DNA from 3 places in the Paraburkholderia sp. BL18I3N2 genome. Region 3 is predicted to be linked to each of the others. Evidence: predicted binding sites of a transcription regulator. Region 3 holds the regulator's gene; each other region holds the start of a gene.

Region 1 (5,461 bases), on a different contig from region 3:
GGCCACGCGGCGAACATTGCGCCGCCCGCCGTGATGAGCCAGACCTGATTGCCTTCCCACGTCGCGCCCACCGTGTTCACGACGATGCGCCGCTCGGCGTCGGTCTTGCCGATGAACGGCAGCAGAATCGCCGCGCCCATGTCGAAGCCGTCGGTGAGCGCGAAGCCGATCAGCAGCACGCCGATCAGCACCCACCAGATCAGTTTGAGGGTTGCGTAATCCATGATGATCTTTTCCCTTGAAACTCAGTGGCGGCGAATCAGGCGGCCGTCTTGGTCGGCAGCGGCTGATTCAGCGGCTGTTGTTCGTGGTGATAGCGGCCCGTGTGCAGCGACGAAGGCCCGAGCCGCGCGTACTTGAACATCAGCATGATTTCGATGATGAACAGCACCGTGTAGAACACCACGAAGCCCGCGATACTCAGATACAGGTCATTTGGCGTCAGGCTCGAAGCCGACAGGTTGGTCGGCAGAATGCCCGCGATGGTCCATGGCTGACGACCCACTTCAGCGACGATCCAGCCGAACTCCGCCGCGAGCCAAGGCAGCGGAATTGCCCACACGGCCCAGCGCAGGAACCAGCGGCGCTTCTCCAGCAACAGCGAGCGCTGCGCGCAGAACCAGAACGCCAGCACGAAGGTGGCGAGGAACAAGATGCCGAGGCCCACCATCAACCGGAACGAGAAGAACACGGGTGCTACAGGCGGGATTGTTTTCTTCGCGGCTTGAGCGATCTGATCCGGCGTGGCGTCGGTGACGTTCGCGGTGAACTGCTTGAGCATCAGGCCGTAGCCGAGATCCTGCTTGTGCGCGTCGAAGGCGGCTTTGGCTTCGTCGGTGACGTCGCCTTGCTTCAGCTTCTGCAGCGCGGCGTAGGCCAGCATGCCATTTTTGATGCGCACCTCGTTGTGCGCCATCAAATCCTTCAGACCGACCACGGGTTCATCGAGCGAACGGGTAGCGATAAGGCCGAGCGCGTACGGAATCCTGATAGCGTAATCGGTGCGCTCTTCCTTCTGATTCGGAATCCCGATGATCGTAAACGGAGCCGGCGCGGGCGCGGTTTCCCATTCGGACTCGATCGCGGCGAGTTTGACCTGTTGGACTTCGCCGGTGCGGTAGCCGGATTCGTCGCCGAGCACGATCACGCACAACGTGGATGCCAAACCAAAACCTGCGGCAATCGCGAACGAGCGCAACGCAAATTCAGTGTCGCGGCGCTTCAGCAAATACCACGACGACACGCCGAGCACGAACATCGACGCCGTCACATACCCGGCCGACACGGTATGCACGAACTTGACCTGCGCGACCGGATTGAACAGCACGGAAAAGATGCTGTCGAGCTCCATGCGCATGGTCTGGTAGTTGAAGGTGGCGCCGACCGGATTGTTCATCCAGCCGTTGGCCACCAGAATCCACAGCGCGGACAGGTTCGAGCCGAGCGCGACGAGAAACGTAACGAACACGTGCTGGACCTTCGAGAGCCGCTTCCAGCCAAAGAAGAACAATCCGACGAAGGTAGACTCGAGAAAGAATGCCATCAGGCCTTCCACCGCAAGCGGCACGCCGAAAATGTCGCCGACATAGTGCGAGTAGTACGACCAGTTGGTGCCGAACTGGAATTCCAGCGTGAGGCCGGTGGTCACACCCATCGCAAAGTTGATGCCGAAAAGCTTGCCCCAGAACTGGGTCATGTCCTTGTAGATCTGCTTGCCGGTCATCACATAGACCGACTCCATGATGACGAGCAACCAGGACAGGCCGAGCGTGAGCGGGACGAACAGAAAGTGGTAAAGCGCGGTGATGGCGAACTGGAGGCGCGACAGTTCTACGACTTCGCTAACGGGCATGTTGATCACCTTGGGACGGATGCGAGGCAGGCACGGACAACAGCGCCTGCGCGACTTGCTCAGGCGGGAGCGACATGTGCTCCGCCTGCGGATGATTGAAGAATGTATATTTGAGCGCCATCAGCAGTACGAATTTGATGGCGAGGACGATGGCGATATCCCGCGCCAGCGTCGGACCGCGCACCCAGCCGTGGAACCGTTGGCGCAGGCTCCGGCGGCGAGTGGTTTTGCGATTGAGGACTAGGGTCATGATCGGTAGAAGGCAACTTCACACCGGTGAATCCGGTTGGCGCCAGGCCGCCTGAGCGGTCTGACGAGTGCACCCCGATTCTAGGACTGGATCCTCGCGCGCAACCGCTCGGCGCTGCGGCATTGGGTCGCGAGACTTGCGCCGTTCAAGCAGTATTGCTATCTGGTTTGTGATACGTCAAGAAACGCGTTTGTCGCGCTCATGTTCTTGCGTCAATGCGCGTGTGCGTAAAAACGCCGCGGCGTGGGCGAAAAAAAACCCGCCGTCTTGCGAGGGCGGGTTTTGGCGGCTTTGCTGCCGCGCGAACCGGCATGCCGACAATCTTCAAGTGTTACGCGTATTCGGTGAGCGCACCGCGCATCTTCTTCATTGCGCTCGCCTCGATCTGGCGAATACGTTCGGCGGATACGCCGAACTCGTCGGCCAGTTCGTGCAGCGTGGAGCCGCCCGAACCGTCGTCTTCCACCTTCAGCCAGCGTGCCTCGATGATGCGGCGGCTGCGGGCATCAAGTGCGTCCAGCGCGCTCGCGATACCGTCGCTTTGCAGCTTGTCGCGCTGACGCGAAGCCAGCACGGCAGTCGGTTCGCTATGCGAGTCGGCCAGATAGGCGATCGGCGCGTACGCTTCTTCACCGTCTTCGACCTGACCTTCCAGCGCGATGTCGCCACCGGAGAGGCGCGTTTCCATTTCGGAGACTTCTTCGCGCTTCACGTTCAACTCTTTGGCCAGATCGTCGATCTGGTCCGGCGTGAACGCGCCCAGCCCTTGCTTATGGCTGCGCAGATTGAAGAACAGCTTGCGCTGCGCCTTGGTGGTGGCGACCTTCACCATCCGCCAGTTGCGCAGAATGTATTCGTGGATCTCAGCCTTGATCCAGTGCATGGCGTACGACACGAGGCGCACGTTCTGCTCCGGATCGAAGCGCTTCACGGCCTTCATCAGGCCGATGTTGCCTTCCTGGATCAGGTCGGCGTGCGGCAGTCCATAACCCAGATAGTTGCGCGCGATCGACACGACCAGCCGCAAATGCGACAGCACGAGACGGCGCGCGGACTCGAGGTTGTCCTGCTCGCGAAATTCGGTGGCGAACTGGCGTTCTTCCGCCGGCGTCAGCATCGGAATCCGATTAACGGCCTGGATGTAGGCGTCGATATTGCCCAGTTGACCGGGCAGCAGCGAGGAATGCGAGAGCGCCAGTGCACCTGCCGAAGCGGCCTTAGCCGACGACGGGCTCAAAGTACTCGGAAGGGTCATTGCATGGCTCACGTAGGAAACTCCTTTGGAATCAGACAAAAGCGTATTCAGGTAACGACTCCAGCGTTGGATGTTAGCACTCTGATTTGCCGAGTGCTAATACTTAGAGGACGTAGGGGCATCCGAGTTCCGTAAATTCCTATTGAAATTCACGTTTCAATAGCCATTAGACGCCTCCCTCGGTATTTTCAAGGGATGCGTACCATTTACCTGACGAATCCCCTTCATCGCCATAAATTCCCTACTTTTGCCAATTTTGAAGTGACTAATTGCGGAAAGTCAGCTTTCTTCATACGATCCATCAAATGGAGATTGACCTTAGAATACGCAAAACAGTTACAGATTGTTCAACGTTCGACGGAACTCGGGTGTTAGATGAACAACAAAAAGAATACTTTGCGTGGTCTGGCGCTAAAAATCACCGTTGGCGCCGTGCTGGTGGCAACTTCGGGATGGGCTTCGGCGGACCAGTTCGGCGTACAGGTGGCCGGTGGTCTCGGCGATCGCCACGTCAAGAAGCTGGATCTCGCATTCGTCTGGGATCCGGATCTAACCTGGTGGCAGATCGGCGACTGGCATTTCTCGCTGATCGGCGAAGCGCACGTGGCCTGGTGGCACACCAATGAAGGTAACGTGCACGACAACATCGGCGAAGTCGGCGTGACGCCGATTATCCGCTTCATCAAGGGATCGGGCTCGATCCGCCCATATGCCGAACTGGGCGCGGGCATCCGGTTGCTGTCGAGTCCCCGGATTTCTTCGACCTTCACACTGGGCACTGCGTTCCAGTTCGCCGACATGGCCGGCGTGGGCATGCAGTTCGGCAGCCACCAGCAGTACCAGGCGGGCTACCGCTTCCAGCATGTTTCCAATGGCGGTATCAAAGAGCCGAATCCTGGTATAAATTTCCACCAGCTATATCTGCAATACAACTTCTGACAACCGTGGCCACGTCGGCTCACCGGTGCGAGGGGCTGAGCGATGGCGGCAAAGATAATCGAAGCGGTTCGCGAACTCGAGCGAGAGCGCTTTCGTGCGATGGTCGACGGCGACGGGCCATCGCTCGATGCCCTGCTCGCGGACAACGTGAGCTACGTTCACACGAACGGCAAACGGGAGACGAAACGGCAGTTTATCGATGGGATTACCGCTGGCCGCCGCCGCTATCGGCAGATCGAGATCCAGTCGCAAGAGGTGCTGCCGGTCGGGCGCGAGACCTGCGTGGTGACCGGGCGCGCGCTGATCGAAATGGAGGCGAACAACGGAGCGCTGCTGTTTCCGATCGCGTACACGGCGATTCATACGCTGGAAGACGGCCGTTGGCGCCTGATTGCGTGGCAGGCCACGCGTTGCGCAATCGAGTGAGCCTTTTGAGCTCGCGCTGTCCGGGCCGGCCGCGCCTTGTGAGCGGACCGCTCCGGTTGACGCAAGCGCACGGGTAGCGCGCTTGTCCGTCGTGTTTGCGTCGGTTTTGCGTTATCTCGGCCTGATTCTCAGGCAGCGACGCTCTCCTGATCCACACCGCTCCATTCGCAACGATCCGCCGCGCCAAATTCGGCCGCTATGGGCTCTTGCGCCGCGACGCCTTGTCGCTCCGCGTTCGTCGCCTGCATCGCCGCCTCGCCCGCATACGGATGCCGCGGATGCACCGGCAACTGATTGCAGCGCTCCACCACGCACCGGACCGCCTCCATATCCGAGAAATCGAGCCCCGTATCGACGCCTTGCGCAGCCAGATTCATCGCCAGCGCGACGAGATCGACGTTGCCGGTGCGCTCGCCGTTGCCGAACAGGCAACCTTCGACGCGGTCCGCGCCCGCCAGCAGCGCCAGTTCCGCGGCGGCCACCGCAGTGCCGCGATCGTTATGCGGATGCACCGACAGCACGATGCTGTCGCGATAACCGAGATTGCGATGCATCCATTCGATCTGATCGGCGAAAACGTTCGGTGTCGCCGCTTCCACGCTCGCGGGCAGGTTGACGATCATTTTGTGATCGCGCGTGGGCCGCCACGTCTGCACGACCGCGTCGCACACCTCACGTGCAAACGGCAGTTCGGTGGTATTGAACGTTTCCGGCGAGTACTGGAAAGTCCAGTGCGTGC
Region 2 (5,461 bases), 140 kb from region 3:
ATCTGCGCAGCCGACGGTGCGTTGCCGGACATGACCTGGGTCTTCAACGCCGTCATGGCAGCCGCACCCGCTCCTCCGGCTACGGCGAAGTCTTTCCACTCGTAACCCTGTTTATTCATGTCGTCCTTAAGCACTCTGATCGCCTTCGATTCACCGCCCGAGGTCCACCAGTGCAATACTGAAAGTGACTCGGCAGCGCTTGCGGCCTGTGCGCCCGTGGCGGCCGCCGCTGCGACAATTGCAGCCGACATGAGTGTTCTTTTCATTGCTGTCTCCGTTAATTTTCTTTATGAATCACCAGGCAGGCGCACGCCACGATGGCGTGCGTTCACGTAGCCTTACAGATCGAAACCGAGCTGGGCTTTACCGAGGGGCGTCAGATCTTCGGCGGTTGCCCGTCCCACGAAGTCGACTTCGAAATGGTCGGCCGGGAAGTCGGGTGGGCTCTTGCCTTCAAGGAAGCTAGGCAACTGGCGCTTGAGGTACTCGTCGTTCTTGGCACACGAGGGCGCCGACGCGATATACATCACGTTGCTGTAGCCGGTACCGCGATGCGCGTCTTCGACCGCGTGGATCACGTCGCTGTGCCAGAACACGGTATCGCCCGCCTGCATGTGGGGAATCGATGAAAGCGCGTCGAAAAGCGGCGCATGATATTCCGGCTTGATGGAGAGCGCGCGGCCTGGCATCGCGCCGCACAGGTCGTCGTCGGCGACGTCGTCCTGAAGGGCGCGCAACAGGATATAAGCCATCGAATTCGCAATGGGCACGAGTTGCAACGTGCCGTCGCCGGGACCTTGCGGCGTCAGTGCGGTCCAGCCCTGAAACGTGCGGAACATCGAACATACGGCGGGCGACGCAATCTCCTCTACGTCGGGCCGGAACGCGGCATCGAACGGATCATATCGACGCCAGTTGCCGTCGAACACATGCCGGTAAACCTTGCGGAAATTCGCCTCGATCCACCGCTCGACCGAGCCGCCGTCGCAATGCGCGGACAAGCCCAATGACTCGGAACCAGGCGGCCGCCGACGCATCCGGTCGGCGTAAACCGGCACTCGCTCTGGATCGAAATGGACCCGGCCTTCGCTCTCATTGCGCCACAGCCGGTTCAGGAAGACACGGGCCGCAGTCAGCGACGGCGCCTGGCGCGCGAGGACCTGCGGCTTTGACCAGTACACGCCGTATATCTGTGGCTTGCTCGACGCGAGCTGGCCGAAGTATTTGTCCTCGGCGCGGTTCTGCAGACGCGTATCCAGGTCGTTGCGTTCGACGTAGTCCGCGATGTTGCGGTCCCACCCTTCCACCAGCGCGCGGTCGAACACATTGCGGATCACACACGCACCACGCGTTTTGACGAGTTCGATCTGCTCGTCGCTCACGCGCTGCTCCGCGATGTCGGAGAACCGGATTTCCGGGATCACGTTTTCGCCGCGATTGCGTTGCGCGGCGATTCTGCTGGCTTCGGCGCGAATCGCCTCATCCACCTCGGCGAAAACATCACGATAGTTCGGAAGTCGTGCGCGAAGCTCCTGCTTGGCCTGCCGGATCGCTGCCGGCAAATCGTCGATGATGAGTGCCATGGTCGTCTCCTTGTGGGTTCTGGTGTATCCGCAGGATAGGCTGACCACACTCGTAAAAGTGATACCATCCAGACAATTTCTTTGCGCGTTCTGCCATGAAACCAGCATACGAACATGTCGAATTTGGCGACGACTGCTCGGTCCGGGTTTACCATCGGCGCCTGCCGCGCATTCCATTTGAATGGCACCATCATCCCGAGTACGAGCTGACCCTGACGCTGAACAGTCAAGGCAAGCGTTACATCGGAGATTCGATCGCGGACTATGTAGAGGAAGATCTGGTTCTCGTGCCGCCGAATCTTCCTCACACGTGGGCGTCGAACCGCTCGATCGATGTGGCGTCCCCTCAGGTTGCCATCGTGATCTGGTTCGGCGGCGACTGGGCGCGGCGACTGGCGGATGTCTGCCCGGAATATGCGCCGTTGCGTAACCTGCTACGGCGGGCGGCGTGCGGGCTGGCATTTAGTCCGGAGGTCGCCGCCGCGATGCACGGCCAGCTCGACACTCTGCTGTCCAACGCGCCGCGAGAACGCCTTGCGGTCGTGCTAAATGTTTTGTGCGCGCTAGCGGAAGCACCCGGTGAGCCGCTCGCTTCGCCCGCGGCGTTTAGCGACCGGACAGAGGGTCCTTCAGGCCACGAACCGGAGCGTATCAACCGCGTGCTTTCGATGATCGATTTGCGCTTCGCTGAGCCGCTGCGTTTATCCGAACTTTGCGAGGCAGCGAACGTATCGGAGCGTTCTCTGGCGCGCTACTTCGAGCAGCATATTGGAGAGAGCGTCGGGCGATATATCGCGCGGGTCAGGATTGGACATGCCTGCCGGATGCTCGCGCACACCTCCACGCCTGTTTCCGTGGTTGCAGCCCGGTCTGGATTTCCGAACGTCGCCAACTTCAACCGACAGTTCAAGGCGTTGAAAGAACTCACGCCTGCCGCTTATCGTAAACAGTTCGCGGCCGGCGATATTGCCGAGACTGACGCCGGCCCGCGGATCAACGAACGCTCGTTTTCGTTGCAACGGAACCCGCGACTACCGAAATCGATTGCGTAACGCAGGCGGGCGGCCGGGCGCCGAAATATTCGCCAGAGAATTGCGCTACGGGATTCCCCTGGGTCGCGGCGGTAGGCTCTCACGCAACGCTGAGGAGCCATGAGCCCGCGATGTGCCTGCTACGGGCGGAAGATCAGCCTGCGGCGGAAACTCACTCTAACCTATTGTTTTTTTATAACAATCGGCTGAGGTCCAGCGATTCCCGGCGACGTAGAGAGTGCGAGCTGCAGCGACCAAAGTTCAAAGCTAAGCGAATCTCGACAATTCTCTACAACAGCAGCATCCCTTCTTGAATTTGTCACCACCCGTCCATATAATTAGCACTCGCTGCACGAGAGTGCTAACAACATCGCCGGTTGGCTTAGCCAGCCGGGTTTTCTCAGCGTTCTTCAGTCTCAATCAAGAGAGGAGTATGTATGAACCTTCGTCCTTTGCATGATCGCGTGATCGTCAAACGTCTGGATCAAGAAACCAAGACCGCGTCGGGCATCGTGATCCCCGAAGCCGCAGCAGAAAAGCCGGATCAAGGCGAAATTCTGGCAGTCGGCCCGGGCAAGCGCGACGACAAGGGCGCTCAAATCGCGCTCGACGTGAAGGTTGGTGACCGCGTCCTGTTCGGCAAGTACGCAGGCCAGACCGTTAAGGTCGACGGCAACGAACTGCTCGTGATGCGCGAAGAAGACATCATGGCCGTGGTGCAGAAGTAAGCGGCAAGCCGCTACTTTTCCCGGTCATATCTTAAAGAATTCAAGGAGTTAGAAGATGGCAGCTAAAGACGTCGTATTCGGTGATTCCGCCCGTGCCAAGATGGTTGAAGGCGTGAACATCCTCGCGAACGCTGTGAAGGTCACGCTGGGCCCGAAGGGTCGCAACGTTGTCCTGGAACGCAGCTTCGGCGGCCCGACGGTCACGAAAGATGGTGTCTCGGTCGCGAAAGAGATCGAACTGAAAGACAAGCTCCAGAACATGGGCGCGCAAATGGTCAAGGAAGTGGCTTCCAAGACCAGCGACAACGCAGGTGACGGCACCACGACCGCAACGGTCCTGGCTCAGTCGATCGTCCGCGAAGGTATGAAGTACGTTGCATCGGGCATGAACCCGATGGACCTGAAGCGCGGTATCGACAAGGCTGTGACGGCCGCAATCGAAGAACTGCGCAAGATCAGCAAGCCGTGCACGACCAACAAGGAAATCGCTCAAGTCGGCGCGATTTCGGCGAACAGCGATTCGTCGATCGGCGACCGTATCGCTGAAGCGATGGACAAGGTCGGCAAGGAAGGCGTCATCACGGTTGAAGACGGCAAGTCGCTGCAAGACGAGCTGGACGTGGTCGAAGGTATGCAATTCGATCGCGGCTACCTGTCGCCGTACTTCATCAACAACCCGGACAAGCAAGTTGCCGTGTTGGACAACCCGTTCGTGCTGCTGCACGACAAGAAGGTGTCGAACATCCGCGATCTGCTGCCGGTACTGGAGCAAGTCGCCAAGGCTGGCCGTCCGCTGCTGATCATCGCAGAAGACGTCGAAGGCGAAGCGCTGGCTACGCTGGTTGTGAACAACATCCGCGGCATTCTGAAGACGGTTGCTGTCAAGGCTCCGGGCTTCGGCGATCGTCGTAAGGCCATGCTGGAAGACATCGCGATCCTGACCGGCGGTCAAGTCATCGCTGAAGAAACCGGCCTGACGCTCGAAAAGGCAACGCTGGCTGAACTGGGTCAAGCGAAGCGCATCGAAGTGGGCAAGGAAAACACGACGATCATCGACGGCGCTGGCGAAGCTGCCAACATCGAAGCACGTGTGAAGCAGGTTCGCACGCAAATCGAAGAAGCTACGTCGGACTACGACCGTGAAAAGCTGCAAGAACGCGTTGCCAAGCTGGCAGGCGGCGTTGCAGTGATCAAGGTCGGCGCTGCGACCGAAGTCGAAATGAAGGAAAAGAAGGCACGTGTCGAAGACGCACTGCACGCAACGCGCGCAGCTGTGGAAGAAGGCATCGTGGCAGGCGGCGGCGTCGCGCTGATCCGCGCACGTACGGCAATCGCCGGCCTGAAGGGCGCTAACGCCGATCAGGACGCAGGTATCAAGATCGTGCTGCGCGCGATGGAAGAGCCGCTGCGCCAGATCGTCACGAACGGTGGCGAAGAAGCCAGCGTCGTGGTGGCGGCTGTTGCTGCTGGTCAAGGCAACTACGGCTACAACGCAGCAACCGGCGAGTACGTCGACCTGGTCGACGCCGGTGTTGTCGACCCGACGAAGGTGACGCGCACGGCGCTGCAAAACGCAGCTTCGGTCGCAGGTCTCCTGCTGACGACCGACGCAGCTGTTTGCGAACTGCCGAAGGAAGATGCACCGATGCCTGGCGGTATGCCCGGCGGCATGGGCGGCATGGGCATGGACATGTAATTTCGGTTGGGCCTCGTCTGGAGGCTCAGTTGGAAGCACATGGGGAAGCGCGCCGCGAGGCGTGCTTCCCAAACGAAAAAACCCGCAGAAATGCGGGTTTTTTTATGGGCGCTCGCCGCAGGCAGAAGCGCCCGGATCAGAGGGCAGGCGGCGCTCCGCGCCGTCTTTCAGTGCCGCGCTTCGCCCGGCGCCGCGTCCTTGCCGGCTGCCGGCGGCGTTTCGTCGTCGGCGCTGCGCGCCCAGAAGAACCGATCCGGCATATACGCACCCATGCCCGGCCGGAACGCATTGCGCACGGCCTGGTACAAATACTCCTGCGCCTCGCGCACCGCTTCGGCGGGATCCTGGCCGTTGGCGAGCAAAGCGGCTATCGCCGCGCCCAGCGTATCCGTCAAGCCCATGATGCGATGGTTGCCACGGTCC
Region 3 (5,461 bases):
TTCGCCCGTCTTTATCCTGAACCTTCCCGAGGGGAGTACCGTGAAACTGACCTTTGCAATCTCGGTGGTCGCATTGGTTCTGATTGCGGGCACCACGACCATCTGCATGTCCGGGGCTGTCAACGACCACACTACCGAATATGGCGGTGTGCACGCGACTATGGAACAGCTGTTCAACCCCCACCTGAAAGTTTGTCGATAGTGCGCCTGTCGCGCTTGGTCGGCCGGCCGTGCAATGCGGCCGCCGGTTCGCGATATGTCTTGCGCCGCTCCTGTTCGACCTGCCGCTTTACCTTGCTCTCTTCGGTTTCCGCATAAAGCGTTTGCGCGACGCTCGCCGGGCCGCGCACGTCGCACACGCCCAGCACCTCCACCTGCCACATAATCCGCTCGATCTCGATCTCGATCTCGACCAGGTCGCCGACCCGCACGTCTTTAGCCGGCTTGACGCTGGCACCGCCAATCCGCACGTGCCCTTTTTCGACGGCGTCCGCCGCGAGGGAGCGCGTCTTGAAGAAGCGCGCCGCCCAGAGCCATTTGTCGATGCGCAGCTTTGCGCCCGCGTCAGTTGCAATACTGTAGTTCATGAGCCAGTTCAAGCTCCTGTCGTATGCGGCACCGGCAACGCCTGCACCGGCCAGCCCTGCAGGTTCTGCGCAACGATTTCGCCCAGCGCGGCAATCCACGCCTGCGAGGCATTCAGGCAGGGAATCCGATGGAAATCCTTGCCGCCCGCACGGAGGAATTCGTCGCGCACTTCCATGCCGATTTCCTCGATGGTTTCAAGGCAGTCGGCCGTAAAGCCCGGACAGAACACGTCGGCGCGCCGTACGCCCGCCGCGCCCAGTTCCTTCAACGTGGGCGCCGTGTACGGCTGCAGCCATTCGGCCTTGCCAAAGCGCGACTGGAACGTGATGCGGCATTCCACCTGCGTCAGTTCGAGCGCCTGCATCAGCAACGCGCCGGTTTGCTGGCATTGCTCGTGGTACGGGTCGCCGAGATCCAGCGTGCGCTTGGGCACGCCGTGGAAACTCAACACCAGCTTGTCGCCCGCGGCAAAATCCGGCCTGCCATGCTGGTGCCAATAGTGATGCACCTGCGCCGCAAGCGCCGCAATGTAGGCCCGATGGTCGGCGTACTGACGCACCGTGCGGATTTCCGGCTGATTGCGCATGCGCTTGAGCGCCGAAAAGGCGTCGTCGAACGCGGTGGCGGTCGTCGACGACGAGTACTGCGGATACATGGGCATTAGCAGCACGCGCTCGGCGCCCGCCAGCTTGAGCTGGTTCAGCATGGCCGGAATGCCCGGCGTGCCGTAGCGCATCGCGTAATCGACCAGCACCGTGTAGTCGTTCAATTGCAACAGATGGCGCAGGCCTTCCACCTGCTTCTCCGTGTGGACGCGCAGCGGTGAGCCCTCCGGCATCCACACCGCAGCGTACTTCTTGGCGGAAGCGACGCCCCGAAACGGCAAAATCAGCAACCGCAGGATGATCTGCCAGAGAAGCGCCGGAATTTCGACCACGCGCGGATCGGATAGAAACTGCGCGAGATAGCGGCGGACCGCGCGCGGCGTCGGCGCGTCGGGTGTGCCGAGATTGATCAGCAGCACGGCGACACGGTGTGACGTAGCGTTCTGTGAGGGCCGCTCGAGGTCGAAGCGCATAGGCAGCAAAGTACCGGTGTTGGCGGAGAGTCGGTTGAGGTGGGATTCATTATAGCGGCGCGGTTCTCGCACCGGTCCGCCGGACACCCCTGGCCATTCGGCCAATTGGCAAGCCGCGCGCCGTCACGCATTATTTGCAGCAGGAGCAAGTGCCGTTGCGGCCGGAGTCGAAGCCGCCTATTGCTGACTGAGGGTCAGCGAAAGCAGGCGCGCGGTGATATCCACAATCGGGATCACGCGGTTGTAGGCCATGCGGGTCGGCCCGATCACACCGAGCGTGCCGACGATCTTGCCGTTCACCTCATATGGCGCGGTGACCACGCTCATTTCCTCGATCGGTACGAGATTCGACTCGCCGCCGATGAAAATCTGCACGCCCGCCGCGTGACTCGACACGTCGAGCAACTGAAGGAGACTGGTCTTTTGATCGAACACATCGAACAGTTTGCGCAAGCGCGCCATGTCCGACGAAAGGTCGGCCACTTCGAGCAGATTGCGCTCGCCGGAAATCAGCACGGTCTCGCCCGTGTCGGATTCATCCGTGCTGGCCGTGACGGCGGCGTGCATCAGCGTGGTCATGTCGCCGCGCAGTTCGTCGATTTCTTCGCGCAGGCGGCGCCGCACGTCGTCGAACGAAAGGCCCGCGAAGTGCGCGTTGATGTAGTTGGAGGCTTCGACCAGTTGCGAAGGCGAGAAGTCGCGCTGGGTCGCCATGATGCGGTTCTGCACGTCGCCTTCCGGCGTGACGATGATCAGCAGAATGCGCTTGTCCGACAAACGCATGAACTCGATCTGCTTGAACACGTGGCTGCGCCGCGGCGTGAGCACCACACCGGCGAACTGCGACAGGTTGGACAGCACACTGGCCGCCGCCGCAACGATTTTCTGCGGTTCGCCTGCCTGCAGCGTAGTCTTGACGGTACGCGTCACGGCTTCTTCGTCCGCGGCGGACTCCACTGTGAGCATGGTGTCCACGAAAAGCCGGTAACCGCGTGGTGTGGGAATGCGGCCCGCGGAAGTATGCGGACTGATCACGAGCCCGAGGTCCTCGAGGTCGGACATCACGTTGCGGATCGTTGCGGGACTCAGTTCCAGGCCCGAATAGCGCGACAACGTGCGCGAGCCGACCGGCTGACCTTCGGCGATGTAGCGCTCGATCAGCGTTTTGAGGAGGGTTTGTGCGCGAGGATCTAGCATGAGGGAAAATTTTAGCTCAATGGCACAACTACCGCGAGCGCTAGGGGCACCCATCCCTGACGAACGCGCCGCCGTTTGCCAGGGCGGCGCGCTGCCTCCGGTTCGGCCCGTAAGCCGGCGTTCCGCCCGGCGCTGTGCGGACCACCTTGCGAGCCACCTTCTGGGCGGCCCGGCTGCCGGCACCCCACCGCACTTTAACCGGCGCACATGTCATCAAGGCTTCACCATTCTAACGATAATCGCGAGATGCGCTGACGGCCCGCGCGCGCCGGCCCGCTACCGGGTCTGTCTGCGGTTCTTTTCAGGCCCTACCTATGGTGTAATGCCGGCATGCAAGTGACCAGCCAGTTCAAGACCGTCGCGCTCGTCGGGCGCAACAATACGCCGGGCATCGCCGAGCCGTTGACCGAGCTCGCCTCGTGCATCGCGAAGCGCGGCTTCGAGGTCGTGTTCGAAGCCGACACCGCCGCCGAGATCGGCGTCACCGACTACCCGGCGCTGCGCCCCGCCGAGATCGGCGCGCGCGCCGACGTTGCGGTCGTGCTGGGCGGCGACGGCACCATGCTCGGCATCGGCCGCCAGCTAGCGCCGTACCGCACGCCGCTGATCGGCATCAACCATGGGCGGCTCGGCTTCATTACAGACATTCCGATCTCCGACATGCGCGAGATCGTGCCGCAAATGCTGTCCGGCAATTTCGAGCGCGAGGAACGCGTGCTGCTCGAAGCGCGCATCATGCGCGGCGGCAATCCGATCTATCACGCATTGGCCTTCAACGATGTGGTGGTCAACCGCAGCGGCTTTTCGGGCATGGCGGAACTGCATGTCTCGGTGGACGGCCGCTTCATGTACAACCAGCGCTCGGACGGTCTGATCGTAGCCACGCCCACCGGCTCGACCGCCTACGCGCTGTCGTCGCAGGGGCCGATTCTGCATCCGCAATTGCAGGGCATCGTGCTGGTGCCGATCGCGCCGCACGCGCTTTCGAACCGGCCAATCGTGCTGCCGGACGACTCGAAGGTGAGCATTCAGATCGTCTCGGGGCGTGAAGTGAACGTCAATTTCGACATGCAGTCGTTCACCTCGCTCGAACTGGGCGACACGATCGAAGTGCGCCGCTCGCGTCATACGGTGCCGATGCTGCATCCGGTCGGCTACAGTTTCTTCACCACGCTGCGCAAGAAACTGCACTGGAACGAATACCCGTCGTACGAAGAAGATCCCAAGCCTTGAGCGGCAAGCACACTGGAACGCGAACCCCGCCGCTGCCGAAACCCGAACATCAAGCTCACCAGACGACCTCCATGCTTCGCCACCTCTCGATACGCGACTTCGTCATCGTCGCCGCGCTCGACCTCGAATTCGACAGCGGCTTTACTGTTTTCTCAGGCGAAACCGGCGCCGGCAAGTCGATCCTGATCGACGCGCTGGCGCTCGCGCTCGGTGCCCGCGCCGACGCGAACGTCGTGCGCACCGGTGAGAGCCGGGCGGACCTCACCGCTGAGTTCGAGACCCATGCGCAGGTCGAGCAGTGGCTCGACGAGCAGGCGCTCGGCACGACTGGCGAGGACGGCCATCACGGCGGCACGGTGATGCTGCGGCGCGTGGTGGATGCCAACGGCCGCTCGCGCGCCTTTATCAACGGCACTGCGGCCACGCTCGCGCAGTTGCGCGAGGTCGGCGAAATGCTGGTGGATATTCATGGCCAGCACGCGCACCAACTGCTGATGCGCCCTGACGCGCAACGCGAACTGTTCGACACCCACGCGGGCCTGTCGGACACCGCGGCAAACGTCACGCGGGCATGGCGCACGTGGCGCGAGAAGGTTCAGGCGGTCGAGCACGCGCAAACGCGTGACCGTGAACTGCAACTCGAACGCGAGCGTCTCGCCTGGCAACTCGCTGAACTGGACAAGCTCGCGCCGCAACCAGGAGAGTGGGAAGAGGTCAACGCCGAGCACCGGCGGCTGTCGCATTCGGCCAATCTGATCGACGGCGTGCAGGGCGCGCTCGTCGCACTGTCCGAATCGGACGAGGCCATGATCACGCATCTGTCCTCGATCGTCTCGAAGGTGCGCGATCTGGCGGAAATCGACCCGGCCCTGAACGACGTGCTGGCCGCGCTGGAGCCCGCCGAAATCCAGTTGCAGGAAGCGGTTTATTCGCTGAGCCACTACGCGCAAAAGCTCGAACTCGATCCGGACCGGCTCGCACAAGTCGAAAAACGCCTCGACGCGCTGCATTCAGCCGCACGCAAGTTTCGTCTGCAGCCTCAGACGTTGCCTGAGGAACATGAGGCGCGTCGCACGCAACTCGCGGCCCTCGACGCGGCCGCCGACCTCGACAGCCTGCACGCCGCCGAAGCCAAGGCCAAGGAAGCTTTCCTGACCGAAGCGAAGAAACTCTCGAAGGCGCGCGCCAAGGCCGGCAAGGCGCTCGGCGCGGCGGTCACCACCGGCATGCAGGAGCTGTCGATGAAAGGCGGCAGCTTCGAAGTCGCGCTGGTGCCGCTGCCCGAAGGCGGCGCGCATGGGCTCGAACAGGTCGAGTTCCGCGTCGCCGGACATGCCGGCGTGCCGCTGCGGCCGCTCGCGAAGG

Evidence for each region. The regulator HrcA, encoded in region 3, represses chaperone genes, less so after heat shock. The targets are predictions, from matches to a motif close to TTAGCACTCNNNNNNNNNGAGTGCTAA.
Region 1: the regulator HrcA is predicted to act here: its motif matches at 3,431-3,457, upstream of rpoH (RNA polymerase sigma factor RpoH).
Region 2: the regulator HrcA is predicted to act here: its motif matches at 2,953-2,979, upstream of groES (co-chaperone GroES).

The regions. Positions count from the first base shown of each region.
Region 1 covers NZ_PVNC01000002.1:76,811-82,271, reverse strand. The annotation lists gene cydB (cytochrome d ubiquinol oxidase subunit II) at 1-224, opposite strand, end outside; gene B0G75_RS06290 (cytochrome ubiquinol oxidase subunit I) at 260-1,852, opposite strand; gene cydP (cytochrome oxidase putative small subunit CydP) at 1,842-2,102, opposite strand; gene rpoH (RNA polymerase sigma factor RpoH) at 2,434-3,369, opposite strand; gene B0G75_RS06275 (acyloxyacyl hydrolase) at 3,733-4,296, shown strand; gene B0G75_RS06270 (nuclear transport factor 2 family protein) at 4,339-4,722, shown strand; partial or broken gene B0G75_RS06265 (2-isopropylmalate synthase) at 4,917-5,461, opposite strand, start outside.
Region 2 covers NZ_PVNC01000008.1:11,339-16,799, reverse strand. The annotation lists gene B0G75_RS21850 (ABC transporter substrate-binding protein) at 1-266, opposite strand, end outside; gene B0G75_RS21845 (DUF1479 domain-containing protein) at 339-1,583, opposite strand; gene B0G75_RS21840 (AraC family transcriptional regulator) at 1,679-2,635, shown strand; gene groES (co-chaperone GroES) at 3,052-3,342, shown strand; gene groL (chaperonin GroEL) at 3,398-5,038, shown strand; gene B0G75_RS21825 (hydroxymethylpyrimidine/phosphomethylpyrimidine kinase) at 5,206-5,461, opposite strand, start outside.
Region 3 covers NZ_PVNC01000008.1:155,033-160,493, forward strand. The annotation lists gene B0G75_RS22470 (RNA-binding S4 domain-containing protein) at 174-587, opposite strand; gene hemH (ferrochelatase) at 596-1,666, opposite strand; gene hrcA (heat-inducible transcriptional repressor HrcA) at 1,844-2,863, opposite strand; gene B0G75_RS22485 (NAD kinase) at 3,194-4,096, shown strand; gene recN (DNA repair protein RecN) at 4,168-5,461, shown strand, end outside.